3 regions of the Arthrospira sp. PCC 8006 genome follow, and region 3 is predicted to be linked to each of the others. Evidence: riboswitches for the same ligand, from Rfam matches in the RefSeq annotation. Region 3 holds a riboswitch; each other region holds the start of a gene.
The links. A riboswitch is a leader RNA that binds a small molecule or an ion and turns the genes downstream of it on or off. The one in region 3 is predicted to bind cobalamin.

Region 1 (9,940 bases), on a different contig from region 3:
CGACAAAATGCGCGATCTGTCCGGGAAATTATTTCCTCGGAAATGTGGGAACAGGTCAATGAGTTTTATATGATGGTGCGAGATGCTGCTATGGGGGATAGCTCCTATTATTTGCCGGAGTTTTTTAATCAGGTGAAGCAGCAAGCCCATTTATTTGTTGGGGTTATGGATGCGACTATGACTCATAATGAGGGCTGGCATTTTGGAAGGATGGGAAGAATGCTAGAAAGGGCTGATAAAACTTCTCGGATTCTGGATGTTAAATATTTCATTTTGCTGCCTTCTGTGGAGGATGTGGGCACTACATTGGATGAAATTCAGTGGATCGCTTTGCTGAAATCTGCTAGTGCTTATGAGATGTATCGTAAACGCCGACAACACCGGATTACCCCTTTTGGTGTGGTAGAATTTCTGATTTTGGATCGGGAATTTCCTCGCTCGATTCAGTATTGCATATTACAGGCAGAGCGATCGCTTCAACATATTACCGGAACTAGGCCGGGAACTTGGAAAAATCCCGTAGACCTGGAGTTGGGACGTTTGCGATCGGAGTTGGACTATATCATGATTGATGAGATTATGAATCGGGGATTACATGAATTTCTCGATAATTTGCAAACCCGGATTAATATGATTCAAGAGAAAACGTTTGAAACATTTTTTGCCCTGGAACCTATGCCGGAAACAGCTAGTCAAAGTCAAGTAAGTTGACAGTGATATAATTATGCCTCTCTCCTTCCCCACCTATTCCCACTAACTGGGGGGTGGGGTGGGGCTGTACCTCGTCAGCCCTGTTCCTAATTGAAATACCCCTGACACAGTGATGATTTATAAGATTGTTCATACCACCATATACACCTATACTAAGTATGTGGAATTAACCCCCCATATCGTCCGCTTACGACCCCGTTCTGATGCCTTTCAGACTCTACAGAATTTTGCTATTGATGTGGTTCCCGAACCGAAAGGAATTTCGGCAATTGTTGACCTAAATGGTAATGATGTCCTGAAATTGTGGTTTGATGAACCCACGAAAGAATTAAAGATTAAAGTCAGTTCCCAAGTGGAAACCTATTGTAATAACCCCTTTAACTATTTGCTGGAACCTTGGGCGATGAGATTGCCGATCGCCGATTATCCGGCACCGATTTTAAGACATTTACAGCCTTATATAGAAGGGAGAGTTGACCCGGCGGCGGTGCAATTAGCCCAGGAAATTTGGCATGGTTCCCGGGGGGAAGTTCTCACGTTTTTAAGTGATTTAAATCAACGGATTTATCGAACTTGTCGCTATACTATTCGGGAAACTGGGGCGGCTTTCCCCCCCGGAATTACTTGGAGACAGCAAGCGGGTTCCTGTCGAGATCTGACGGTTTTATTTATGGAGGCTTGTCGGGCGATGGGTTTGGCGACTCGGTTTGTTAGTGGCTATCAGGAAGGGGATCTCAATAATAGCGATCGCCATCTTCACGCCTGGGCTGAGGTTTATCTTCCGGGGGGAGGATGGCGCGGTTATGACCCCACCCAAAATTTAGCTATAAGCGATCGCAATATCGCCCTGGTTTCTAGTGCCATTCCTGAATATGCTAGTCCCATCAACGGCAGTTTTCGGGGGCGAGGGGCATCTTCTCACATGAAATATGATTTATCCATTGAAAAACTCTGTTGATTAAGTATTTTAGCAGTCACATCAACAACCGATACCACTGCTATACTAGGTAAGGAATTTAATTATCCCGAACTTTTCCATCCTTTTCGCCTCTCAATGGGCATCAGATACCATAGTCATCACCTGAAAATCCTGAGCTTATTCAGATCGACAGAATCAGTGTAACAGAATATCCTGATCATATAGCCTGTATGTTGACTCACTATAATTCTGCAAATGAGGGTGAAAATATGAAAACTATTTTAGTAGTTGAAGATAATCCGATTAATTGGCAGATCTTTCAAAGAATTATCACCCGTAAAGGTGGGATGCTTGCCTGTCATACTGAGGACGTGGAAACTGTGATCAATATGGCAACTTCTAAACAAGCTGATCTGATTTTGATGGATATTTATCTCAACAATAGTTATTATGAGGGTCAACCCATTGATGGTATTAAAATTACCCAAATGCTAAAAGCTAATCCCGAAACTGCTAGTTTGCCAGTGATTTTAGTGACAGCCCAAGGGGATGAAAGCGATCGCGAATATTTCCTGGCCCAAAGTGGCGCTGATGGTTACATCCCCAAACCCATTATCGATCATCAAGCCTTTATTAACCAAATTAAAGCCACAATTGCGGGGGATGTCCTAGCCGAAAATGAACAATGATAGAGGTTTTAAAATACGTCATTAATCTACCTGTTCAGCATGACGAATAGCGGTATCAGGTAAAATACTAGGGGGTGGAGAAATCTCGATCGCCTGTATATTTTCCATAGGAATTACTAACAAACGATCCTCTAGCTCTATAATAATTTCATGGGAACCCAAAATCTGTTGCAGAGGATTAATAGGGCTGCCCTGCAAGGTTTGATGAGGCATAAACTCAAACTGGTAGGACTCCCCATTGATATAATGAACCGTTAAGGAAATCGGAGTTAATTTACTCATTGACGACGTGCTTCTAACTGTTCATAAACGTTTCGTAAATCCACCTGATGATAAGCCAGAGCCACGAGGGAATGATAAAATAAATCGGCTACTTCTGAGGCGATCGCCTGCGGCTCATCATCCTTACAAGCCATAACTACTTCCGCCGCCTCTTCCCCAATTTTCTTGAGAATCTTATTATCTCCCCCCGCAAATAACTTACAGGTATAGGACTGGGAATTAGGATGATCTCGGCGATCGCAAATTACCTGAAACAAACCCGCCAAAGTATGCCCAGCAGAGCCATTTAACTGGGAGGGAGAATGAGCCACCCCAGCCACCAGAAAATTGCCTTGGTGGTCATAGCGAATGGACTCGGGCATAATATCAGGATGCCAAAGTTGAACCTGTGACTGTTGAACCCACCACAGTTGTTGAGTCACCAGGGTTTTCTGTAGCGCCTCTCGGTTCATTGACCCCAAAGCCAAAACGCCACCATTTAAGATATCCTGAATGGCGATCGCTACCAGGCCCTGCTCATCGTAACGAATTTTATCAATATCAATCAGATTCCCTAATTCTGGGGGTTTCCCGGCTGCCATAACTCCAATAAATGTCATAAAAAACACCACTACTGTTTAGAATATCATTTTGTGTCCTCACCGTTGGCAAATTTGGCACTAAAGCATCGGAACATCTAACCATAAGGAGATTAAAGTGGTAAGCACCCCATTACAAACAACCAAATCTGAAGAAATCTTCAGCGCCGCCCAAAAAATCATGCCAGGGGGGGTTAGCTCCCCAGTACGCGCATTTAAATCCGTTGGCGGTCAACCCATAGTTTTCGATCGCGTCAAAGGAGCATATGTTTGGGACGTTGACGGGAACCAATATATTGACTATGTTGGCACTTGGGGGCCAGCTATTTGCGGTCATGCTCACCCAGAAGTAATCGCCGCCCTCCACGAGGCTCTCGAAAAAGGGACCAGTTTTGGCGCACCCTGTGCCCTAGAAAACGTTTTAGCAGAAATGGTGATCGATGCCGTTCCCAGCATCGAAATGGTCAGATTTGTTAACTCGGGTACGGAAGCCTGTATGTCCGTACTGCGGCTAATGCGAGCCTTTACGGGTCGCGAAAAAATCATCAAATTTGAGGGCTGCTACCACGGCCACGCGGATATGTTCCTAGTCAAAGCCGGATCGGGTGTGGCGACTCTCGGCTTACCCGATTCTCCCGGTGTACCTAAAAACGTGACTGTAAACACTCTCACCGCCCCCTACAATGACCTAGAAGCCGTCAAAAAACTATTTTCGGAAAATCCCGGTCAAATCGCAGGTATCATCCTAGAAGCCGTTGTAGGCAACTCTGGCTTTATTCCTCCTGATGCGGGTTTCCTGGAAGGTTTGCGGATGCTGACCGAGGACAATGGCGCTTTACTGGTATTTGATGAGGTGATGACTGGCTTCCGCATCGCCTACGGTGGGGCTCAAGAAAAATTTGGTGTCACCCCAGATTTAACCACTTTGGGTAAAATTATCGGTGGTGGCTTACCTGTGGGAGCCTATGGCGGTCGTCAGGATATTATGGCTATGGTCGCCCCAGCAGGTCCCATGTACCAAGCTGGAACTCTATCGGGAAATCCCCTAGCCATGACGGCGGGAATTAAGACTCTGGAATTATTGCAAAAGCCGGGGACTTATGAATATCTCGACCAAATTACCAAAAAGCTGAGTAATGGCTTATTGGAAATTGCTAAAGAAACAGGTCATGCGGCCTGTGGTGGGCAAATTAGCGCGATGTTTGGGTTCTTTTTTACGGAGGGACCTGTTCATAATTATGATCATGCTAAAAAGTCGGATTTGGCTAAGTTTGGCCGCTTCCATCGAGGTATGTTAGAACGGGGTATTTATTTGGCTCCTTCCCAATTTGAAGCCGGTTTTACTTCTTTTGTGCATACTGAGGAAGATATTGATCAAACTCTGGTGGCGGCGCGGGAAGTTTTATCTGGTCTGTAGATAATTCTGCCAGTCAATAGCTGGGTTTGTATGGGATTTTTGGTGAACTCTGAAGGTCTCATATAAAACCTGGTTTTGGCTGGGGTGTGTGGGGCTAATGTTAACCTGTTGATGGGGATGATTAATCACTGTAAAAAATTATTGATTTTGGGAGGAACTGCGGAAGCGACATCCCTATATAATCGGGTGAAAACTATGGCGAATATAGAGGCGATCGCTTCTTTTGCAGGTCGCACTCAACAGCCAGTTACCCCGAAAGACCCGGCGGCTTTTCGGATTGGGGGTTTTGGCGGTGTTCAGGGTTTAATCGACTACTTAAAACAACAAACAATTGATATTTTAATTGATGTTACCCACCCCTTTGCTGCACAAATTTCTGATCATGGGGCTATAGCAGCTAATGAATGTGGAATTAAACGGTTAATGGTTGTCCGTCCGGCTTGGGAAAAAGTCCCCGGCGATAACTGGGTTGAGGTGGATAGTCACTCACAGGCTACTATGGTTTTACCAGGGTTAGCTGAACGGGTATTTTTAACTATTGGTCGTCAGGAACTTTCCGCCTATGCTGAAGTTAAAAATATCTGGTTTTTAATGCGGATGATTGACCCCCCTCAGCCTAATTTACCTATACCTAGGGGGGAATTATTGTTACAACGGGGGCCTTTTTCGGTGGTAGATGAACTCTCAATTTTGCGGGAATATCAACTGGGTGCAATTGTTAGTAAAAATAGTGGCGGTGATGCTACCTACGCCAAAATTGTGGCGGCGCGAGAGTTAAAATTACCTGTGGTTATGGTGCAACGTCCTCCCATTCCTATGGGGGAAACGGTGGCTGATATTGAGTCGGCGATCGCTTGGTTACAGAAACAATAAAGGGGATTTTAGTTATGGTTTAATCACTGACCATTGAGTGACAGTAGCTAAGGGTTTCCAGCCTAAAAAACTGCCAATGGCTGCGGTTCTTTCAATGCCAATTCTGGTAAGTTCCCCCCCTAATTGATGATGCCATTTTAACAGAATTAACTCACTCTCTACTGTGACGGTATTAGCCACTAGACGACCTCCCGATCGCAATTTTTCCCAACAGGTTTCTAACAGACATGGGGTAGTAATACCACCACCAATAAAAATGGCATCCGGGGAAGGTAAATTAATTAATGATTCCGGTGCTTTTCCTGCTATAATTTTTAGGTGAGGCGTTCCTAAAGCTGTGGCATTATCAGCAATATATTGTAAGCGCCTGGGATGCTTTTCTATGGCTATACTTTGACAACGGCGATCGCTTCTCATCCACTCGATACCAATGGACCCACAACCTGCACCGACATCCCATAAAAGTTGTCCCGGTAGGGGGGATAATCGGCTGAGGGTAATCGCTCGCACTTCCTGTTTAGTTAACTGTCCGTCGTGGTCATAGGCGCTGTCAGGAAGTCCCGATAAACGAGGGGAAAATTTAACCGGATTAGAACTAATACACTCCACGGCGATCGCATTTAAATCAGCCACTTCGTCAACATCCCAAGAGGAAGCGAAACCGGAAATTTGTCGCTCTTTTTTGCCTCCCAAATGTTCCAAAACGACGATTAAACTATCACCAAATCCTTGATGTGTTAGGAGTTCAGCCACGGCGGCGGGAGTGCGACTATTTGCACTTAAAATTAATAGACGCGCACCCCCATAAATTACGCCATTTAATAAAGCTACAGGACGACCACATAAACTCAGGGTTTCCACATGGGTTAAAGACCAACCCAAACGACTACACATTAGGCTAAATGTGGAAGTAGAAGGAATGATAGTAATTTCCTCAATGGGAAGGTGACGGGTAAGGGTAACGCCAATACCATACCACATCGGATCGCCACTGGCTAAAACACAGACGGGTTGACCACGGCGGCGGATAATTTCTGCGATCGACTCATCAATAGGAGAAGTCCAGAGGAGTTTTTCTCGGTTATCCTCCGGGGGTAACATTGCTAAATGACGTTGACCACCGACAACTACTGAAGCCATAGATAAAAGCGATCGCGCCGTGGCGCTTAACCCTTCTAACCCATCTTCCCCAATTCCTACAATTGATAACCATTTATGGGAAAAATCCCTGCTCACCATAATTTATAGTTAAAATACCAGTATTCATGATATAGTATTTGGGCTTGTAGTTGGGAAAGTTCGGTGAGATTCCGACACTGTGCCGCAACTGTAATACAATTTTCTGAGTCAGAATGCCAACTACAAGTTATTGATGAGTTGTCAAAATCAGCTAATTTTGCGGCTCATTCTCTGCGTCGCATGGAGAAAAAAATCACCATGAATTGGTTAGTTAAAGCAAATGTTTGTCCGGGTCTATTTTATGGAACCCACGCCCAGGATGGTTTTTTAATCCGCATTCGGACTCCGGGAGGATTGATTAATAGTAAACAGGGTAAATTTTTGGGTCATTTATTAACGGAGTGGGGAGGCAAGCTACAAGTAACTAATCGCGCTAATTTACAAATTCGGGGAGTGCAAAAAGCGCCAAGTCTAGCAGTTTTTGATACGCTGCAACAATTAGATTTAGCCGCTAAAAATCCCACCATAGACCACCTACGCAATGTTATGGGTAGTCCGACGGCGGGAATTGATAGTCAGGAGTTAGTTGATACTCGTCCCCTGATTAAAGCCTTGGATGATCTGATTCAAAATCACCCGTTAATTGGCGAACTTAGTCCTAAGTTTAGCATCGGAGTTGATGGAGGGGGAACAGTGGGAATTGGTATGCGTTCTCCGGTGGCTTGGGAACATCGATATAATGAGATTCAACTTAATGCTATCTCGGTAAATGGTGGGGATAATGGCATTGATTTTCAGTTGGCGATCGCCGGAGATAAAAAGCTATATAATACTCAACTTGTCATCAAGCCAGAACAATGTTTATCCGTAGTCGCTACCCTTATTAATGTCTATGGGGAGTATGTCCGAAAAAATCCCTTAGATACCGGGAAAAAGCCTCGGATGAAACAGCTAATTGACAATCTAGGATTAGATACATATATCCAGCAAGTCAACAGCCAACTAACCCAGCCCTTGCCGATATTATCCGCTGAACCTACCCCTAGCAAACCCTATCATCATTTGGGAATTTATCCCCAAAAAAACGCCGAATTGTGTTATATTGGGATATCATTACACCTAGGACAAATTAATGCACAACAATGGTTAGGATTAGTCGAACTTTCCGAAACCTTTGGTAATGCCGAGTTAAGATTAACCCCTTGGCAAACAATTATAATGCCAAATATTCCCCATCATAAAATTAGCCAATTATTGCCGAAACTATCCTTATTAGGCTTCGCGGAAATTGAGTCAAATCAAGTGGCGATCGCTGCTTGTGGTGGTAAGCCTGGCTGTGCCGCATCACTTACCGACACTCAAACTCACGCCGCCCAATTAGCAGAATATCTCCACCAGCGATTAAATTTAGATACTCCTATTAATATTCATGTAACCGGCTGCCCTAAATTTTGCGCTCAACCTAGTCCCGCAGAAATTACCCTTTTAGGGCATACAATTAATCAGAATGGCGAAACTATGGAAGGCTACCAAGTTTATATCGGGGATGGTCAACAATCCTTAAAACACAAAATTTTTGAGGGAGTGTTTACCGAAATACCCAAATTTTTGGCTGAGTTTTTGCGCCAAAATCCTGGATTAAATTAATAACTAATTACCTAGAAATTTGCTGATGATAGACTACCTTCGTGACGGCAACCAAATATATCAGAAATCCTTTGGAATAATTCGGGATGAAACGGACTTTAAAGGCTTATCAGATGATTTATCCCATGTCGCAGTTAGGCTAATTCATGCCTGCGGAATGACGGATATTGTCGGAGATTTAAACGCCTCAGAAGATGCGGTTAAAGCCGGACGGGAGGCACTACAGGAGGGAAAACCTATCTTTTGTGATGCTATGATGGTGGCTAGGGGAATTACCAAAAAACGCTTACCTAAAAATAACCCGATTATTTGCACCCTAAATCATCCAGATGTTCCTGATATCGCCCGCCAGATTAATAATACTCGGTCGGCGGCGGCATTGGAGTTATGGGGGGATAATTTACAAGGGGCGGTGGTAGCAATTGGTAATGCACCGACTGCCCTCTTTCACCTGCTAGAAATGTTGGATGATGGTTTAGTGAAACCTGCACTGATTTTAGGGTTTCCGGTCGGCTTTGTCGGGGCGGCAGAGTCGAAACTTGAATTGGCATCTAATAGCCGTGGAATTCCATTTATTACACTGCATGGGCGGCGCGGTGGTAGTGCGATCGCAGCGGCGGCAGTAAATGCTTTAGCAAAGGAAAATGAATTATGACTAAATTAGGGCGACTTTATGGGTTGGGAATTGGTCCGGGAGATCCGGAATTACTAACTTTAAAAGCACATCGGATTTTAACAACTGTCCCGGTGATTGCTTATCCCAGTTTGGAAAATGGCAAGGTTTTAGCAAGGGCGATCGTTGCCGATTTTATCTCTCCTGATCAGATTGAAATTCCTATCCCCCTACCTTTTAGTGTGCAGCGATCGTCACAGCCTTATTATGATATTGGGGCGGAAAAAATTGCCGAACATCTTAGCGAGGGCAGAGATGTGGCGGTTTTGTGCCTGGGAGATCCGATGCTTTATGGTACGTTTATGTACATTTTTAATCGCTTATCTGGGCGGTTTGCAATTGAGGTTATACCGGGGATTTCTTCAGTGATGGCAAGTGCTGCTATGTTGGGAGTACCGATAACTTATCGCAATGATGTCTTTACGATTCTTCCGGCTACATTAGAGGCGGATATATTACGCGATCGCCTCTCCGTAGCTGATGCAGCCGCCATTATGAAATTAGGTCGGCATTTTGCTAAAGTTTATCAAATATTGCAAGATTTAGGACTACTACAAAGGGCTTTATATATTGAACGCGCTACTTGGAAAAATCAGGCAATTATCCCCATTACAGAAGTTGACCATAACTCAGTTACCTACTGGTCCTTAATTTTAGTACCTAGTCAAAATCTGCCCAAATAACCCATAATTAACCCTGAATTATCCCTAAGTTATGAACCAACCAGCCATTATTATTTTAACCGAAAATAGTCTTGATGTGGCTAAGAAAATTCAAAAAGCCCTAGGTCATGGGATTATCTATGGTTCTCCCAAACGCACCCAGTCGGCTGATTTAACCTATGATAATTTTGGGGATACGGTGCGGGAACTTTTCCAAACGGGAACCCCCATTATTGGGGTTTGTGCGGCGGGGATTTTAATTCGCACTGTCGCACCATTATTAATCAATAAATGGCAGGAACCTCCGGTT
Region 2 (9,940 bases), on a different contig from region 3:
GTGTTAATAGTTTTTCCTTGGTCATGGGTGACTAAACCGCGAACATTCTCAAAAATAAAAGCCTGGGGTTGTTGGCTATCTATGAGGCGTAAAATCTCAAAAAACAAGGTTCCCCGCGTATCTCCAAATCCGGCTTTTTTTCCCGCGTATGAGAAACTTTGACAAGGAAATCCAGCCAGCAAAATATGATGAGGGGGAAGGGAGGAAATGGTCTTAATATCCCCTTGGGGAGTTTCGGAAAAGTTGGCTTGATAAACCTGTCTAGCATCCCTATCAATTTCACTACTGAGGAGACAATCAGGGATGCAACCGAAGGAGTCAACCGCCTGTTCAAAGCCGAGTCGCAATCCCCCAATTCCGGCGAATAAATCTATAAATTTAACAGTTTTCATTTTCTATAAAGTCGAGAATAAAGTGGTTTAAGTAATTCAGTTCTGACTCAGAAAATACCAAAAGCAAGTGGCTATACTCATCAATAGTATTCAGAGCAGATTGGCGTTGGAAGTTACCGACTCCATCAATGATATAAATAATCTTGTTACCCAAGCCATCAATCTGCTCAAATATTGATTTTGCTTGACCCGCTTTCCGCTCAATTGTGCTATTTGTGGTTTCCTGAAAGCTAATTTCAATTGCTATATATTTTTCACCTTTATTCAGGACGATATCAAAGTTGGTTTCTCTTTTTCCGATTTGCTTATGGCTGACTCCAGGAATGGTAGAATTGAGGTTGATATCAATATCCTTGTGATTTAACTTTTTGGATAAATATTTATATATATGACGTTGCAAAAGCTGACCTAAATCATTACTTTTAGCTCCTGCAGTAATACGGCTTAGATAAATATAACGCTGGCTTATAAACTCGGAAAGTTCATCGTACTTACCCATTAATTCTCCAATTTGACATCCCCAAGTCTTAAAAATGCCAGAAATTTTAGTATTTGTTGAATCTCCAGCAAACAGTATGACAACAATAATATCTTTATATACTTCAGACAAAGCGTGTTTTTTTAACAGCGATTTCTGGCTGGAAATGTTGAGTTTTTGGTTTGATAATATTCCTGATATGGGTAACGCCTGAAAACGATAACAAAATTGAGTATTGTTCCAAACATACTCTAATTGTCCATCGGGGAACAATAAATGAAACTCTTGATTTAAACGTTGTAGTTTTTCCCCTCCAAAATCTGCTAAAATTAGAAGGTGTTTGAGAAATAAATTAGCGGAGAGCTTTGATATTTCTAAAGCGGTAAAGATATCTAGGGGATTTTCTAATTCCAAGGCAAGAATTGAGAGAAACTGCTGTTGGGTTTCAATCAACACCGGGATAATACTCTGTTTGAGTTGTTGTTGAACCAAAAACTCTGGCCAGAATAAAGATGCTGACTGATGCAATTCCTCAATTGTTCGTTTTTGAACCATAGATGATTAAACAGTTTTCCTATCAGGATTTGTGAAGCCTTGACTAAATTTGGGCATCCCAAGGTAAATCTACCAGGTCTTAGAGGCTAAACTAAATTGGGGAATACCCAGGGGACGCAATATGCTATTAAGATAAGGTGGGATGGAGACGAGACGGAAAGTGGGGTAAAGTATGATTATATTGGGGCTGTTTTGGCGGCGCTGCAAACTGTAAACCTTAACATATAGCGCTGGCAGACTCGTTGTCAACCCTTTTTTGACCCGGTTTCTTTTTTTAAGGTATCGTGGGGAATTAGAAACCCGGCTTCTGGAAAAAAAACCGGGTTGGTTGGGGAGATGTTAGAAAGTATCGCTAAAATCTCTCAAATTCTACCCGTTTAACGCCATGGTTTCTGATTCCAAAGAAGCGGCTATTTGTTGTTGATTAAGACTACGACCAATAAACACCAGTTGAGTTTGGCGAGGTTCGTCGGTTTTCCAGGGGCGATCGAAGAAGGTCTCAAATCGGTTTCCGACTCCTTGAACTACCATCCGCATTGGTTTATTGGCGACGGCTACAAAACCTTTAATCCGGTAAATTTCAAACTGCTGGGCGATCGCCTTTAATTGATTGACTAAACTAGCCGAGTCCCCAACCGGATCTAAGACTAAATGCACAGCATTGATATCATCATCGTGTTCGTGTTCCTCTTCCTGGTCATGGTGACTAGGGCGACTGTCGAGATGGTCTTCTACGGCTGCATTAAAGCCTAATAATATGTCAGCGGAAATTTTACCTTGCTGACAGGAAACCATCTGCACTCCTGGGGTTAACTCCTGTTTTAGCCATTGGTGAACCCGCTGCTGAGAGTCTTCATCAATGCGATCGCCTTTCGTCAAAAGTACCAAATCAGCACAGGCTAACTGATCCTCAAATAACTCCTCAATTGGTGTTTCATGTTCCAAGGTTTCATCCGCTTGGCGCTGCTGTTCTAAAGCCTCTAAATCTCCCACCAGTTGACCATTAGCTAAGGCTTCACTATCAACTACCGTAATCACACCATCCACAGTGGCTTTAGTGCGAATTTCCGGCCATCGGAACGCTTGCACCAGTGGCTTGGGTAAAGCTAAACCAGAGGTTTCTATTAATATCGAATCAATCGTATCCTGGCGTTTAAGTAGTTCTTGCATAGTGGGCAAAAACTCTTCCTGGACGGTGCAACACAGACAACCATTGGCTAATTCGATGATATTAGTTTCCGTTTCTTCTTCGTCACACACTTGGCAAGATTTGAGGATTTCGCCATCAATACCTACTTCGCCAAATTCATTGACTAATACCGCGATACGACGACCTTGGTTATTTTGTAGTAAATGGCGGATTAGGGTGGTTTTTCCAGCCCCTAAAAATCCGGTGATGATGGTTACAGGAATTTTATGCACGGTTTTTTGACTCCTCCGAAATTATAGCGATTGGCTATCTATATAATGTTGAGATTTTCTTAGGGTTTAGATGGGCGATCGCTATGATATTTAGATTGTGAAAATACTAAATAAACCATCATCTATACCTCGCAGATGAATCAACAATAGGTTACTTATCGGCGGGCATTCTGACTGAGAGACCAACAGAGTCCCATCACAGTTGCGGGACAGCGCCGGACTTACACCGGACTTTCCCCGTTTCCTCTAAGGGCTGATTTCCCTTAGAACCGATATCGAGAATATCTTATCACAGGTTGGGCTAATTCGGGGAAAAACTAAAAAAAGTCCCTGCTTATTTCTAAACAGGGACGGTTTGTTATTAGTGACTAGGGAGAGATAGGTAAATTTGATGACTTAGGCTAAGTTAGTGAAAATCAAAGCCCCAATAGCGCCGCTAACGGCGATCGCCATCAGTAAATTTGTAAAAAATCTTCCGTATTCTGCATTATAGCCAAGGGCTTTATCTTCCTGACCACCTGTGAAGAATAAAGACCAGGCTTGGTTAGCGGTAATCACTTCTGAGGGACTGTTAAAGTCCGGTCGAAAGATTACGGGTCCCATCATGTATTGGTTAGGAAAGTTAAAATCTGTTTTCATACAATTCTCCGAAATGCTACTGAAATTATAGGCTGAGAAAATCTGGGTTTTACAGGCTAGTTAACCAGCCGATTAAACCATGTCCGGTTAATACTTCTAAGGCTAGGGCGGATACAAACCCGATCATAGCTAGTCGTCCGTTGAGTTTCTCTGCGTGTTTGTTGAAACCGAATTGTTGCGCTTCCTCTACATATACTTGGGGTTCGATCGCATAAACGTTTGCGCGTCCACCTTCTTCCATAATTTGTCCACGAACCATAATATTTTTGCCTCTTTGACTTCTTGTAAACAAATGTAACACACTACAAACAAATATTGCAAGTAGTTGACAAAATAAATTTGTGTGGTATAATTATTATTTTTTTGGGGCGGGGGGGTTGTTAAAAATTTATTAACAATGGGATTTTTAACCTAGTTATATGGTATTAATTAAAATTAATTCTCAATTAGCTCAACAAGAGCCAATAGATTATGGACAATGATAACTACTGTGCCGATGTATCCGTGAACTGCTTTGATGGTGGATCAAGCTGGTCAGGATTTACTTACCTCAAAGACAACACTGGTCACGATCGCACCATAAGTGAATCACCAGAATCATTGGTTGTAGTGGGCAAACCATCAACTCCGGGAGCCTTTGCTTTGTCGGAGGCGAAGGTAGGCGATCGCTTATATATAGTTGCTCTCAACTGTGCCGGAGGCAATACCCGTCTAATGGGAATGGGGTTAATGCCCGGTGTAGAATTAAATGTCATTAGTTCCACAACCAGTGGATCAGTGATTATCGCCCTAGGCGACCATCGCTTAGGACTGGGGGCAGATATGGCTGAGAATATTCAGGTCGCCACAGAAAACCTCACCCAGTCCAAAAGGAAACTCTCATCAATGAATAAAACTAATGTTGTGCAGTTGCGCCATGCGGCGATCGGTTCTCGGTTGCGGGTGGTTGGTTATGACTCTGGTGCGGGTAGCTACAAACGGAAATTATTAGCCATGGGATTAACTCCAGGGGTGGAATTTACAGTCAAACGCCACGCCCCTTTAGGAGACCCGACCCAAATTGAGGTCAGGGGATTTAACCTGAGTTTACGCAAAGACGAAGCAGATGCCCTCCAGGTGGCATTAATCGACCCATCCTAAACGAGGAACAAAATTGTGAGTCAGTCTATGGAAGTGAACCGCCAAACCGATAACAAGGCGGCGGTGTCCTGTATTGCTTTGGTGGGGAACCCTAACTGTGGGAAAACGACCCTATTTAACGCTTTAACTGGTAGTAATCAGCGGGTAGGTAACTGGCCCGGAGTTACCGTAGAACGGAAAGAGGGAAGCTATCGTTATCAAAACCAGACCATCAAAGTCATTGACCTACCAGGGGTTTACTCTCTGGACGTGGAAGATGCCAGCACAGGATTAGATGAACAGGTAGCGCGAGACTATTTACTATCGGGTGAAGCCACCCTAATTATCAATATCGTAGATGCGTCCAACCTAGAGCGAAATCTGTATCTAACCACCCAACTACTGGAAATGGGTTTACCGATCGCGATCGCCCTGAATATGATAGATATAGCCAAGCAGCGGCAAATTACCATTGATGCCCAACAATTAGGCGATCGCTTAGGCTGTCCCGTAATTCCCATGAGTGCTAGTTCCGGGCGAGGGGTAGAACAACTGCGGGAAATTGTCCGAGATGCCATACATTTGGCAGACCGCCCCCAAGCCAAAGTCGCCTATCCAGCCGTTATCGAAGCCGCCCTAAGTGAAATTACCGAATCGGTAGCCCAACAATATAACTACTTACCCCCAGACCATCGTTGGCAAAGTCTCAGTTTATTGCAATATGACGATCGCCAAAGTTTGGTTAATCAAGATGTCGTTAAGCAAATTGCCACCCACCGTCACCGCATACACCAAACCCTGGGAGAAGATATCGACCTATTGATTGCTGATGCTCGCTATAGCTGGATTCATCAGATGTTACAGGGTATCACACAGCGATCGGATGTAGTACAACAGCACGTTTCCGATCGCATTGATCAGGTCATCCTCAGTCGCGCCTGGGGTATGCCCATTTTCTTGGTAGTCATGTACCTGATGTTCCTGATTTCCATTAACTTTGGCGGCGCATTTATCGACTTTTTTGAGATCGCCTTTGGTACCGTATTTGTAGATGGCATGGCTCATGGTCTTGAGCAAATTAACGCCCCTGGTTGGTTAATCGGCACTCTCGCCGAAGGAGTTGGCGGCGGTATCCAAACCACCGCTACATTTATCCCCCAAATTGGCTTAATGTTTATCTGTCTAGCCATCTTAGAAGACTCTGGCTATCTCGCCCGCGCCGCCTTTGTTATGGATCGGTTTATGCGGTTTATGGGGCTTCCGGGTAAATCTTTTGTGCCCATGATGGTCGGTTTTGGCTGCAATATTCCCGGTATTATGGCAACCAGGACCTTAGAAAATCCTCGCGATCGCCTAATGACCGTCTTAATGAATCCCTTTATGTCCTGTGGGGCGCGCCTACCAGTTTATGCCCTATTTGTAGCAGCATTTTTCCCCAGAAACGGACAAAATATCGTTTTCTTACTTTACATCATCGGCATTTTAGCCGCCGTGTTCACCGGGTTAGTCATGAAGCATACCCTCTTACGCGGTCAATCTGCCCCCTTTGTCATGGAATTACCCCCCTATCATATTCCCACCCCCAAAGGTGTATTAATCCGCGCTTGGGAAAGGTTAAAAGCCTTTATCACCCGCGCCGGGAAAATGATTGTGATTGTCGTGTTAATTCTGGGTTTATTAAACTCTGTCGGAACCGATGGTTCTTTCGGGAAACAAGATAGCCAGGATTCTCTTTTGAGTGCCGTTAGTCGCACAATTACCCCAGTTTTTAGCCCCATGGGAATCACTCAAGATAATTGGCCGGCTACTGTCGGCTTATTTACCGGAGTATTTGCCAAAGAGGTCATGGTTGGTAGTATGGATGCCCTTTATAAGCAATTAGGGGCTGATCAAGCATCCGCTGCCGACTCCGAGGAAGAAGCAGAAGAAGAATTTAGTTTTTGGGGAGGTATGGCCGAAGCCTTTGCTAGTATTCCCGCTAACTTAGCTGATTTAGGTAATCAAATACTTGATCCGGTTGGTTTAAGTATTATGGAAAGCACTGATAATCAGGAAGAAGCCGCCACAGCACAGCAGGTTAGTTATAGCACCTTTGGTCAAATGTCTCAACGGTTTCGTAGTTCTAGCGCCGCTTTTGCTTTCCTGTTATTTGTGTTGCTTTATTTCCCCTGTGTGTCTGCAATTGCCGCTGTTTACCGGGAAACTAATCTGGGTTGGACGGTGTTTGTGGCGCTTTGGACTACTGGACTAGCCTACTGGGTTGCTAGTTTCTACTATCAGGCCATGAATTTATCACAAAATACCGGAGAGGCTTTGGGTTTATTGATGGGACTTTGTATTGTCATGGGTGCTACTTTAGTCAGTCTCAAAGCTGTTAGTAACCGTCGCCATTCTCCCCGTTTGTAGTCGGGGTTGCACTTGCCAAAAAAGCAGGTTATCTCACCTGTTGCTATTAGCCTTTTTTGTGGTAGCTAGTCTCAAAGATTTGTGAAAATTCTGTTTCTCCGTGTTAACAGGTATATTCATGATAAAATAGAGACTAGCGATCGCAGCTTTATACGGTGGTAAATTATGCTACTTCAACAACTGCAAAATCATCTCAGAAATCATGGTCGCGTTTCTTTGGCAGAATTAGAACATCAAATGAAAATTGATGCGGAAACCCTGCGATTAATGCTGGGAAAATTAATTAGAAAAGGGCGGGTTTGTAAGGTGGAAGGTAAAGCCTGCGGAGGCTGTCATAGTTGCCCCCCAGAAGCGATCGAGTTTTACGAATGGATATCTCCCTAATTTAATGAGTGAATCAGGAGTTAATCAAGATGTCAAATAATCCAGAATTTGATGACCTTAAACAGGCTTTATGTGAAGCCATACAGGATGAATATAAAGCCTGTGCAACCTATCGGTTAATTATCCAAAAATTCGGACCGATTAAACCTTTTGTGAATATTATCGAAGCTGAAAAACGGCATATACAGGCATTAATGCCACTGTTTATCAGGTATAATATTCCCATACCAGAGGATGACTGGGAAACTCGTATAATTCCCCCCAACTCGGTAGAAGAAGCCTGCGAACAAGGAGTTAAAGCCGAAATTGAAAATGGGGAAATGTATCAAAGGTTATTGAAAGACACATCAAACTACTGGGATGTACAAAATGTGTTCTTAAATTTGCAACGTGCATCCCAAGAAAACCATTTACCCGCCTTTAAACGTTGTGTCAGCAGAGGTAGTCAAACTATAGCCATATCTAACCACAAAAACTGTGATGGTGGACACCGACATCGACACCGCAGAGGTTGTCAATAGTTATCCTAGTTATATGGTTGGTAAATTTCCATGGTATACTCTCCTAAAAATAAGGTAAATTGACGATGACTGATTCAGCATTATCTACAGAAGTTAAAACCGTAGAAAATCCCGATATTCTTCCCCAAATAGGTCGGTGGTTAGAAGACTATGAGGAAGTGGTGACGATTTTACCTGTGTTGGCGGGTTTATTAGTTACCAGTCGCCTGCGGCTACGGGGCGCGCAAGCCTTGATGGTTAACCTGTTAATGGCAGCAATTATTCGTCAATTAGTTAGACAATTAAAACAGGAGGCTAAGGCTAACTCTCCGGCTACTAATTCGACTCAAGCTGAAAGTCCTAACAACCATCAAGATAATAGTCCGACAGCTACCACAACTCAAACCGAAGATTATACCATTGTCCATTCTATACCCGGACGGCTTCGGCTGCGTATTCCCCGTTTAATGACTGATGTTCTCTATGCGAAACGGTTAGAAAAACTTTTGTCTGATGAACAGCGAGTTAAATCGGTACGCATTAACCGGACGGCTGCATCTTTGATTATTCAATATGACCCGGCTGGGGTTTCAGAATTGGAATTAGGTATGTATTTAGTTAGTATCCTAGAAATTGCTGAAACTACTGCTAAACCAGATGAAAATTCCGTCCCCGATGATTCTGAAGCAACATCATGACCACTGCAATATCACCATCATTATCTAATCAAGAATGCCAGGTTATTCATCAGGTGGCTGGACGGACTCGGTTTCGGCTTCCCCTATTAGCTAAACATCCTCAATTAGCTACTGAAATTCAGCCACTTTTAGAAAAACACTCCGGTATTACCTCTGTGCGGATTAACCGGGTAGCCGCCTGTATGGTGGTTCAGTATGTCCCTAATCAATTGGCGGCGGTTGACTTATCAAATTTGGTGATTAATGCAGTCAAAGACTTGACAAATCAAGAGTTTTATGATAAGCCAAATTTTAGGGTTAATAATGAGCCGAAAACCCCGGAAGAATCAGGGGATTTAGAGGAAACCGAGTCGAGTCTGAGGCTGCCAATTATAGCGACGGCGTTGGCGGTTTTAAGTCGGTTTCCGCAATTAACACGATTGCGACCCGTGGCGAGAATAGCGTTTATTCTAGCGGCTTTTCCTGTGGCTAAACGGGCTTTTAATAGCTTGATTAATCAGCGACGGTTGAATATTGATTGTCTGGATTTTCTCGCCCTGAGTTTAAGCGCGACTCAGGGTAAGTTAGTTACCCCGGCTATGGTGATTTTACTGCATGAATTGGGGGATGTAATTCGGGAAAAAACGGCGCGGGCGACGGAGGTACGCACGGCGAGTTTGATGGATGCTATTGGTAGGTTTGCATGGGTGGTGGTGGATGATTTACCCCCTAAACAAATCCCAAGCGATCGCCTTCAGGTGGGGGATAAGGTCGTGGTTTATCCGGGGGAACAAATCCCCGTAGATGGTACTGTTTTAAAAGGGGAAGCCGTTATTGATGAACAGGGTTTAACTGGGGAAGCAATGCCATTAGTTAAACGGGTGGGAGAATCCGTTTTAGCTTCTACTTTGGTGCGTTCAGGACAGCTTTATTTACAAGCCGATCGCGTCGGTTCCCAAACTAGGGCAGCTTTGAGTATAGAATTATTACAAAAGGCTCCCGTCTATGATACCCGCATGGCTAACTATGCCGAAAAAGTAGCAGATAGGTTAATCTGGCCGTCTCTACTATTGGCGGGTATTGTATTAGTGACTAGCCGAGATTCTGCCAGGGCTGCCGCTATTCTTACCCTCGATTTTGTTACCGGAATTAGAGTGTCAATACCTACGGCTTTTTGGGGTGCATTAAATCATACAACCCGCCATGGTATCTTGGTTCGCAGTGGTCGGACTTTGGAACAACTCGCCGAAGTTGATACCGTGGTTTTTGATAAAACCGGAACTCTGACCGAGGGTGAAATTGCGATCGCTGCGGTGCGGACTATTCCCGGAGGAATGTCAGAAACCGAACTGCTAAAACTGGCGGCGG
Region 3 (9,940 bases):
GATACGGCTATGTATCGCGCTAAAAGGCAAGGAAAAGGCTGTTATGTGGTTTTTGACTCAACGATGCGAACGAACGCCCTACGGCGCTTATACCTGCAAACCCAGCTACGTTTAGCGTTACAAGAACAACAGTTTGAACTGAACTATCAACCAATTATTGAACTATCAACGGGGACTATTGCAGGATTTGAGGCTTTATTGCGTTGGGACCACCCCCAAGAGGGTTTGATATCTCCGGCTGAGTTTATCCCGATAGCTGAGGAGGCGGGTTTAATTGTTGATATTGGGGAATGGGTATTGCGACAGGCTTGTTTTCAGTTAAGCGAATGGAAAGATAAGTTTGCGGTTTATTCTAATCTGATGATGAGTGTTAACCTGTCTTCTCAGCAATTTACGAATGATTTGGGGCGGCGTATTAGCAATATTTTAGTTGAGACGGGGGTGGCGGGTTCGGAGTTAAAATTAGAGATTACAGAAACGGCAATTATGAATGACCCGGAATTAGCGATCGCCACTTTACAACAACTCAAACAACAACAAATCAAAATTTGTATTGATGATTTTGGTACAGGTTACTGTTCGTTGGGTTATCTGCATAAATTCCCAGTAGATATCCTCAAAATTGACCGCTCATTTGTCAGTCAAATTCCCGAAGGCGAGGATAAGCGGGAAATTGTCCGGGTCATTGTGGCTTTAGCTGAAAGTCTGAAGATGGATGCGATCGCCGAAGGTATTGAAACCGCCGAACAACTCCACCATTTACAGAAGTTTAATTGCAAATATGGACAGGGTTATTTTTTCTTCCGTCCCCTCAACCGTCAAGCAGTAGAAGCATTATTAAACCATGCTCAAATCGGATTACCACTACCCAGCCAATTTTAACCAAATTAAGAATTTGAGCGCCAATAGCGATCGCGTATCTGTTGCTGAATCTGATTTAACTGTGTTTCCGATAAAGCCATATTCTCAGCTTGTAACCAATTGATTAAATCCACCACTAAAGGAACCCCCAAACCTAAATCTTGGAGTTTTTGACCTTGACTAAAAACGGTTTTTGGTGTACCTTGACAAGCCAGTTTTCCCCTATCAAGTACCAAAACCCAATCCGCCCATGCTTCCACAAAATCCAAATTATGAGTAGCGATAACTAGAGTAGTTCCTTGCTGTTGAATCTGATTTAATAAGCAGTGAAAGTTAGTAACTTGATAAGAGTCAAGATAAGCCGTAGGTTCATCCAAAAATAATAATTGTGGCTGCAACACCATTATATCAGCAATTGACACCCTTTTTTTCTGCCCCAAACTCAGATAATTAATCGGGAAATCCGCCAAACTGACTAAATCAAATTCAGCCAAAATTTGGCGCACCCTTTGAGCAATTTCTGAGGTAGATAAACCCAAGTTATACAAGCCATAGGAAATATCCTCTGACACGGTAGTTGCTACTAACTGCTGTTCAGGATTTTGGAATACTAAACCCACATTTTGGCGCAATTGATTCAACGATCGCCGTTTATATTGTAGCGGCTGACCTCGCCAACTAATCACCCCTGACTGGGGACGATATAACCCATTAGCTAATCGAAATAAGGTAGTTTTTCCGCAGCCATTACGTCCAATGACAGCATAACGCTGATATCTACCAAATTGACAAGTGATATTTTCCAGGGTTGGCTGCTGACTACCGGGGTAAGTATACTGAACATTCTCAAATTCTAGTAACTCAAATTCCGAGGACATAAAACCATCCAATACTCACCAACAATAGTAGACAACCACAACATCCTTCCCAGGTATATCGAGGGTTAGGTTGGTGGCGAGAAACCGACCAAACCCGCAACTCTCCGTTAAACCCCCGCGAGGTTAATCCTAAACAAATTTGTCGATAATTTTCTAGGGTTTGTTGGAGTAGTTGACTGGTGACAATTCCTAAACTGCGAATGGTAGTTTTCCAGTCACCATAACCGATGCGAACCTGTTGAGCGATTAATAATTGACTAGCGGTTTCAGTTAACATAAAAATAAACCGATACATTAACATTAATAATTCTGTGATTAAACTCGGACAGCCAATCTTACGGAAAATTCTAATGATTTCCACTAGGGGGGTAGTGAGTAAAATAAAATACATACAGGAGGTTAACACTAGGGAGCGAGTTAGCAAAAACCCAGCTTGTTGCATTCCTTGATTACTGAAATATATCAAGATATCCCCTAGGTTAAATCCCCAGATAATATCAGTTTTAATTAATTCGAGATTAGCTGAATTAACCACCCCCAATAGTAAGGCGGGAATGCTAGTTAACCAAAAACTAAAGGGGATGGCTTGCAATTTCAGATAAATTCCTAGGGGGATTTTAGCGTAAATCACAACCCAAATTGTCACCCAAATGGTGATCAATATTTGCAGGAGGGGGGGAGCCGCCAAACTGAGACAAAACAGGGTGGCGGCAAAGGTTAACTTATGTTCAGAGGGTAAATACCTTAACCGATTGGTATAGGCGATCGCATCAATTTGATGGTGCATTTAGGATGAGCGATTTTTGCCTTGTTGACGACCTTTATATAAGCCAATCACATAGCCCACGATACCCGCACCAATGGCGGCTTGAGAAACAAATAACAGGCTCTCAATTTCGCCACTGGGAACTTCTAAGATAGGTTCAAACCAGGGTTGATAATTGGGTTGAATTTCGCCGATGAGATTTTCGGCTTGTCCATCGGCTCCCTCATAATCTCCTCGGATAAAAATTAGTGGCGTTATGGATAAAATAACGACGGCTAAAATCATCCATAAATTGCGATTTTTGACGGGTTGATCAGAAGTTGGTGTCATGATTATTTTACTTAGCTATTAGCTTTCCCAATTTTCAAGGTTTGCAGTTCTTCTGAGGCGTAGGACTCTAGCCAATTCCAAACTACCAGCGTTAATAGTCCCTCACTAATTGATAGGGGAATTTGAGTGACTGCAAAAATCCCCGCAAATTTGATAAAGGAAGCGATAACCCCCCCAGAAGCAGCCGGAAAAGCTACGGCTAACTGTATGGAGGTAATTAAATAAGTGGCTAAACTTCCCAAGGCTGCTGCTAAGAAAATACCTAGTTTTTGTTGGTTAAATTGGCAGAATAGTTGGTAAATGCCATAGGCGACCCAAGGGCCGACAATTGCCATGGAAAATACATTGGCTCCCAGGGTAGTTAAACCGCCGTGAGCGAGTAATACGGCTTGGAAAAGTAGGACTAAACTGCCTAAAACTGTCATCACTGACGGTCCGAATAAAACAACTCCTAATCCGGTTCCGGTGGGGTGAGAACAACTCCCTGTCACTGAGGGTATTTTCAGGGCTGACAGGACAAAAGTAAAGGCTCCGGCTAGGGCAATTAATAGCTTTAATTCGGGGTTTTTTTTGGTGATTTTGGTGAGTTTTTGTAAACCAATTACCCAGAAAGGGATGATTAACACCCACCAAAAAACCGCCCAGGTAATAGGTAAAAAACCTTCCATAATGTGCATTGCTTGAGCTGGAGTGGCTGCACCTATTACCAAATAAAATGTTAACCCAATCATGGCGATTAGGTGTATCATTCGATGATTTTTGCTCATCTGTACCTCGCAGATTTGTGAGTGAGAAATAACTATAGGCGGGCATCCTGACTCACAGATTGGGTGGAAAAATTTGCCTTAAATCTGATTACAGTTGCGGGACAGTGCCGGATTTACACCGAACTTTCCCCATTACTCCTAGTGGCTGTTCCCCACTAGAACCTATAGTTTTGGTTATTATACCATGTGTAGGTCAATAGTGAACCAAGCTGGCAAATATTTAATTAAGTATGCTCTCGGCTGGCCCAATATTGTTGTACGGCTTGCACATTATACCAATTCAAAAAAATCCGAGAAATTTCTAAGGCTAATTGAGACTGACCACGATTAATTAACCACTGTAAAAAATGCGCCATTGTCCTTTCATTAAGTTGACCTCTGAGGGATAAAATCCCCCAGAGTATCCGATGCAAAATTGTCATTTGAATCATCATTTTTACTGACCATGTAGGATGTTTTTGGTAGAAAACTACCCCCATTCTGCCCCTTTGTTTTTCCTTTTCAATTAGGGCGGGTATTTGTTCTAAGCTAAAGGGTGGATGCCAATGATATCCGACGGCGGCGGGGCATTTGATTAATTTTAAGCCTAATTTTTTGAGCCTAACTCCTAGTTYGAGGTCTTCCCAACCATAAAGCTGAAATTGAGGGTCAAATAATCCGGCTTCGATTAACCAATGGCGGGCGATCGCCACATTTCCAGTAGCAAAATAAGCGGCGGAAAAATCGGTAATTTTATAGGGTTCTGTGGTGGGATGTTCAAAATTGCAGGTATTGACAACTCGACCATAGGTAAAGATGCGATCGCTTTTTTGAGAGTTGGCAATTAATGCCCTAGCGTGAGCCTCCAGAAAGCTATCAGTTACCACCAAATCACTATCGATAAAAACAATAATCTCTCCCCTAGCCTGTTCAACTCCCAAATTTCGCGCCGCCGCCGGTCCCTGGTGGTCTTGCTGGTAAATGCGAAGATGGGGAAATGCGCCCTGATGAGTGGCCAACCATTCCACAGTCCCATCAGTGGAACCGTCATCGACTAACACCACCTCTAAACCCGTCACGGCGGCGCTATAGGCTTGATTTTCTAATGCTCTCAGACACTTCTGTAAAATCGGTAAACGGTTATAGGTGGGGATAACAACGCTAAAAAACATAGATTTTGGGGGACAGTTGGCGATGCTCTGAAACTATAACCTAATTGTTACCCGTTCACTGTTAAATCGTGGCGATTGGGGTGATAATGAAATGTTTGTTGTCTAGGAGCTTTGGTAGATTATGGGTCGCGCTGAAAAAGCTGTACTTGCCTACTCTGGTGGTGTAGATACCTCCGTCTGTATTCCTTACCTCAAAAACGAGTTTGGGGTAGCTGAAGTAATTACTGTGGCGGTTGACTTGGGACAAGGTGATGAACTAGGACCAGTGAAACAAAAGGCCCTCGACTCTGGCGCGAGTGAGTCTTTAGTGATTGATGTACAACAGCGATTTGTCCAGGAGTTTGCTTTTCCGGCTATTCAAGCCAATGCTTTGTATGAGAATCGCTATCCCCTGGCTACGGCTTTAGCACGTCCTTTGATTGCTCAGATTTTGGTGGAAGTTGCCGAAAAATACGGAGCAGATGCGATCGCTCACGGTTGCACGGGAAAAGGCAATGATCAGGTCCGCTTTGATGTGTCTATCGGCGCTCTCAACCCTAATATTAAGATTTTGGCTCCGGCTAGGGAATGGGGTATGAGTCGGGAAGAGACGATCGCCTATGGGGAAAAATGTGGCATTTCCTTCCCGGTTAAAAAGTCTTCCCCCTACAGTCTCGATCGCAACTTGCTTGGTATGGCGATCGAAGCTGGACCACTCGAAGATCCCTGGGTTGAACCCCCAGAGGATATTTATGGGATGACTAAAGCGATCGCTGATACTCCTGACGAGCCCGAATATGTAGAAATTGGCTTCCAAGCTGGCATTCCTGTTAGCCTCAATGGGGAAGCACTCAACGGGGTTGACCTGATCTCTCGCTTAAATGCGATCGCCGGAAACCACGGTATCGGACGCATTGATATGATCGAGAATCGTTTGGTAGGCATTAAATCTCGGGAAGTTTACGAATCCCCTGCCATGGTTGTACTCATTCAGGCTCACCGAGATCTTGAAAGTCTGGTTCTCACTTCTGATGTCACCCGCTATAAACGCGCCATTGAGGAAACCTATAGCCAAATTGTCTATAATGGCCTCTGGTTTAGTCCCCTCAAAGGTGCGATCGATGCCTTTATCAAACAAACTCAAGAACGGGTCAGCGGCACTGTACGGGTCAAACTGTTTAAAGGCAATTGCAACATTGTCGGCCGCAAGTCTGACAAATCCCTCTACAGCCTTGACCTGGCTACTTACGGCTCTGAAGATGTATTTGACCACAAAGCCGCCGAAGGATTTATCTATGTTTGGGGTCTTCCCACTCGCGTTTGGTCTGAAAAAATGAGAGATTAACCCTTTAATTCTCAACTATCGGGGCGGGTTCTACCGTTAATGAACTGCCCCACCCCCTGCCCCTACTTGTCGAATTTTATATAAGTTTTGCTAATTCATACAACCAAATATATTTTTTTTTCCAAAGATTGTTAAGAATTAATACAATTTTATTGCCAATTTCTCGCAAAAAGTTGACGAGATTATAGGGGTTGTGGTAAGCTGGGAGAAATTGCACCCAAGGGCTTACTGTGCCTATATGCAAAAATACAGCCGGAAACCCTGATTATCTCGCGGTTAAAGTTATTCTGCCAGCAAAAAATAAAATTCACGATGCACGAGTTTTTGACGAAAATGCCCCCACTATTTTTATCACCCTTGACAAAAACCATATTTTGTGCATTCCCCCCAAAAGCCACAAGTAATAATCAGATCCTCACCCGAAATTGCCAGGTCAACAGAGTTTGAGAAGAGCGGGTGAGGAGGGGGAAAGAATTATAACATCAGTGGCTTAAAACCATGTTTAATAGACATCCGACCAATCATATCCATTTTATCCAAAGTGATTTGATTTCGGCCCCAAGAAAAATTGGTATATATAGCCTCAAACTCCAATAACATAGATTCCGCAAAACAGGCGAATAGCTGGCGACCGGGAACATTCATATTGACAATTTTCATGATTTTCCAGTCAATATCTAAAGCGTGTTCCACAATGCCCCCAGACAGGACATGAACACCAGGGCTTTGCACCTTCGTGGCTAAATTTTTAGGATAGCCGCCATCAATCAACAAACAGGGTTTTTTCAAAACCTCCGGGTCAATTTCCACCCCCTGGGGCATACTAGCGACCCAAACCACAATATCAGCCTTGGGTAATGCTTCATCTAAGGCCATAATTTTACCCCGTCCCAATTCAGCTTGGAGGTTTTGGAGTCTTTGGCGATCGCGAGCAATCAATAGTATTTCAGCCACATCAAGTCTGCCATTTAGCCACCGACAAACCGCACTCCCAATATCTCCGGTAGCACCACAAACCGCCACAGTAGCCTTAGATAAATCTATTCCCAATTTCGGTGCGGCTTGTTCGACTTGACGGCAAATAATATAAGCCGTGTGTGTGTTTCCGGTAGTGAAGCGCTCAAACTCCAACTTAATGTTGCGAATTCTACCCAGTTGATCCAAATTAAATCTCTCCAAAATAATCGAAGAAAACCCCCCCAAAGCCGTAATATTAATGCCATTTTTTTGAGCATGAGCCATAGCATTAATAATTTTGCGAGTAGCAGCTTTCATGCGGTTAGTAGCCAACATTTCGGGTAAGAAGCAAGACTCTACATACCTACCCTCAATTACCTGACCCGTAATACTTGTTACCTTAAGATCCTCAACAATTACGGGTGGTGCGCTGCACCAAAAATCCAGACCTTGATCAGCATATTCTGCATAACCCAAATCCCGAGCCACAACCTGGGCGTGTTCCAAACTGGTAAGATGACCGATGAGACCAAACATGATTCGATTGAGTTATTTAGTTATTTTTAGTTAACATCCTCTTGGGGGAGGCTATTCTATTTACCGATCTCCCGGCAAAAATATGGGAGTCGATGCCGGATATAGAAATTAATTTTACCTGCAAAGGAGCAGGTTGGCTTGTGACTTTATCCTTAATCTCATCACCAACCTGCCCATAGTGCCAGCAATTCAGAATGAAGCCCTCCCCACCTGCGAGGGCGCGAGGTGGGAGTGTCTTATGGTAATCCCGGACTCGCCTGAGTCCAAATATCACACAAACAAGCCCAGCTTCTAGGCGAACCTCCAGAACATTTGCGCGAGCCCTCCTCACCGTCATTTCTGCGAGTGAGCTTCAGCATTCCTCTCGGCAATATCTTGACTTCCATTCAGGTCGCAGTTATAGCGCTTCCCATGGGAAAATACAGCCAGAGCATAGTTTTTTGAGTCTCGTTTCACCATCCTAGACCCATCGTAAGCCAGTTTTGATGCTGACCTGCCCAATGGCGCTGATGGCCGCTCTGCGGTAGTAGCTAGGGAACTTGTAGAATATCCTATCGATGGACGGGTATTTCACGACAGGACGTTTAGCTGTTGCGTGGATTAAACGCTCTAGGGCTGGGATTTGTTGCTCAGAGGATCAGGCTATGACGATTAAGACCGTGGCGATCGCAGACCGCCACCTGTTCAGCGGTTCGGCTGCGCTCACCGACAGCACCGACAGCACCGACCGTTTTTGTTCAAAATCTCAACCTGACTGAGTTAAACTCCTGCCAAGCCATAAGCAGACATCCGCATAATATCGCGGGTAGTGAAACCAATATTGCTCAGAGCTTCCCCATAGGCAATCATGAAGTCCTCAATTAAGGCTTCTTTCTCCATTCCCAGGATACTGGCATCTTTTTCCACCTGGTTAAGCATTTTCCAGACCAGGGGTAAGTTTTGGCGGTTAGCTTCTTCTAATTCAGCTTTGGACTCTTCAAAGTGAGCTTTCAGCCACTCCTCGCCAAAGTTCAGATGCTCGTACTCATCTTTAACCACGCCTTCGGTAATTTTGCGAGCAAAGGGATCAGCCACCGGGATATAGATGTTGTAAGCAGCGATCGCAAAACTTTCAATAATTAAAGATTGGATCAGCAAACAAGTGACCAACTTACCTTCAGCCGCCGCCTTTTGGAAGTTACCATGCAGTTGAGCAAAGAACTCACGGCCAAAGTCCATGTCGGGGCTAACTTCCAGGTTGCGACCACAAGCCTGAAACCCTTTCATGTGACGCTTTTCCATTTTCGACAGACGAATCAACTCTTCCCGTTCTTCCGGCAGCATTTCACCCAGTTTGATGTAATTATCAGATGCTTCTTGCTCACCTTCAATTACGATCGCATTAATCCGGCTATAGGCATCTTTATAGGTTTCGTTCTGAAAGTCTAGTTCAGCAATTGTTTCAAGCTGTGGCATAAATTAAATTTCTCCTGGTAACAAACAAATGAGCTGTTTTTGACGCTCCCACCCTTATTAGCAGTGGAATTCTTGGTTCAGTGATATCACTTACACATCCAACTCGAAAGCCAGATATCCAGAGGTAGATATCTCCCCAAGCGTTTTGCTCTCATGTCCGAGAACCTGTTTCGATCTGCCTGACCGTACAGTGGGGGTCAAAATTCTGCTATTTTTATGGCTTGCTTCCCCCATCAATGGCCATTACACTGAGAATCCAGATACAGAATTATGGCATCTGACTCACTCAATGGCCTTTAGCATCAGCAAGCATTAGGATCTTTATAGTTTACTTTATCTATTTATTCCAGGAATTGACCAACTTTGTCGTATTTTCTAAGATTAGTTCCTGACACACCCAGTTAAACTTAATAATCATGGCATTTTTGATAAGTTTATCTTAATCCAATTTTCGATCGCTCTTTAACTCAACTTTATGAAAAAATCTGTAAACTGGAATACTTTTTTTCAGGTGCTAACCCTGTTGTTGTTACTGGTGGGGGCGGGAATTGTCCTGCTGCCCCTAGTGATCGTAGTGTTCACCTCCCTATCAGAACCTAGCGCCGCCGATAGTTCTCAGCTTACCCTGGCAAACTACCAACAGGCATGGCAGCGGGGTAGCTTTCTGTTAGCCTTCGCTAATTCCACCTTTGTCGCCTTATCTGTAACCGCCTTTCAGGTGATCACCTCAGCCCTAGCGGGTTATGCCCTAGCGCGACTCAAATTTCGCGGCCGACAGGCGATCGTCTTAGTAGTCTTGGCGACCTTGGTAATTCCCTTTCAATTGTTAGTAGTTCCCATTTTTCTCGTCCTCAAATGGGGTCATTTACTCAACTCCTACTGGGCCTTAATCCTACCCACAGCCGTCAATGGCT

Region 1: it holds a riboswitch for cobalamin, as region 3 does, so the genes downstream of both, cobG (precorrin-3B synthase) here and B9T16_RS00520 (energy-coupling factor ABC transporter permease) in region 3, are expected to answer to the same signal.
Region 2: it holds a riboswitch for cobalamin, as region 3 does, so the genes downstream of both, cobW (cobalamin biosynthesis protein CobW) here and B9T16_RS00520 (energy-coupling factor ABC transporter permease) in region 3, are expected to answer to the same signal.

What each region holds. Positions count from the first base shown of each region.
Region 1 is NZ_PKGG01000034.1:22,844-32,783, reverse strand. Features, by position in the region: gene B9T16_RS07920 (alpha-E domain-containing protein) at 1-711, shown strand, start outside; gene B9T16_RS07915 (transglutaminase N-terminal domain-containing protein) at 824-1,669, shown strand; gene B9T16_RS07910 (response regulator) at 1,900-2,319, shown strand; gene B9T16_RS07905 (hypothetical protein) at 2,341-2,601, opposite strand; gene hisE (phosphoribosyl-ATP diphosphatase) at 2,598-3,200, opposite strand; gene hemL (glutamate-1-semialdehyde 2,1-aminomutase) at 3,298-4,596, shown strand; gene B9T16_RS07890 (cobalt-precorrin-6A reductase) at 4,714-5,469, shown strand; gene B9T16_RS07885 (bifunctional cobalt-precorrin-7 (C(5))-methyltransferase/cobalt-precorrin-6B (C(15))-methyltransferase) at 5,482-6,708, opposite strand; adenosylcobalamin (AdoCbl) riboswitch at 6,735-6,876, shown strand; gene cobG (precorrin-3B synthase) at 6,847-8,295, shown strand; gene B9T16_RS07875 (precorrin-8X methylmutase) at 8,321-8,950, shown strand; gene cobI (precorrin-2 C(20)-methyltransferase) at 8,947-9,651, shown strand; gene cobJ (precorrin-3B C(17)-methyltransferase) at 9,683-9,940, shown strand, end outside.
Region 2 is NZ_PKGG01000010.1:42,467-52,406, reverse strand. Features, by position in the region: gene dcm (DNA (cytosine-5-)-methyltransferase) at 1-392, opposite strand, end outside; gene B9T16_RS03325 (DpnII family type II restriction endonuclease) at 379-1,425, opposite strand; gene cobW (cobalamin biosynthesis protein CobW) at 1,795-2,847, opposite strand; cobalamin riboswitch at 2,990-3,136, opposite strand; gene B9T16_RS03315 (hypothetical protein) at 3,244-3,486, opposite strand; gene B9T16_RS03310 (chlorophyll a/b-binding protein) at 3,536-3,745, opposite strand; gene B9T16_RS03305 (ferrous iron transport protein A) at 3,958-4,626, shown strand; gene feoB (Fe(2+) transporter permease subunit FeoB) at 4,654-7,011, shown strand; gene B9T16_RS03295 (FeoC-like transcriptional regulator) at 7,177-7,395, shown strand; gene B9T16_RS03290 (ferritin-like domain-containing protein) at 7,425-7,916, shown strand; gene B9T16_RS03285 (HMA2 domain-containing protein) at 7,982-8,593, shown strand; gene B9T16_RS03280 (heavy metal translocating P-type ATPase) at 8,590-9,940, shown strand, end outside.
Region 3 is NZ_PKGG01000002.1:17,410-27,349, forward strand. Features, by position in the region: gene B9T16_RS00500 (EAL domain-containing protein) at 1-882, shown strand, start outside; gene B9T16_RS00505 (energy-coupling factor ABC transporter ATP-binding protein) at 888-1,739, opposite strand; gene cbiQ (cobalt ECF transporter T component CbiQ) at 1,723-2,526, opposite strand; gene B9T16_RS00515 (energy-coupling factor ABC transporter substrate-binding protein) at 2,527-2,835, opposite strand; gene B9T16_RS00520 (energy-coupling factor ABC transporter permease) at 2,847-3,602, opposite strand; cobalamin riboswitch at 3,622-3,783, opposite strand; gene B9T16_RS00525 (glycosyltransferase family 2 protein) at 3,827-4,753, opposite strand; gene B9T16_RS00530 (argininosuccinate synthase) at 4,875-6,077, shown strand; gene B9T16_RS00535 (long-chain acyl-[acyl-carrier-protein] reductase) at 6,552-7,571, opposite strand; gene B9T16_RS00540 (aldehyde oxygenase (deformylating)) at 8,331-9,026, opposite strand; gene B9T16_RS00545 (carbohydrate ABC transporter permease) at 9,502-9,940, shown strand, end outside.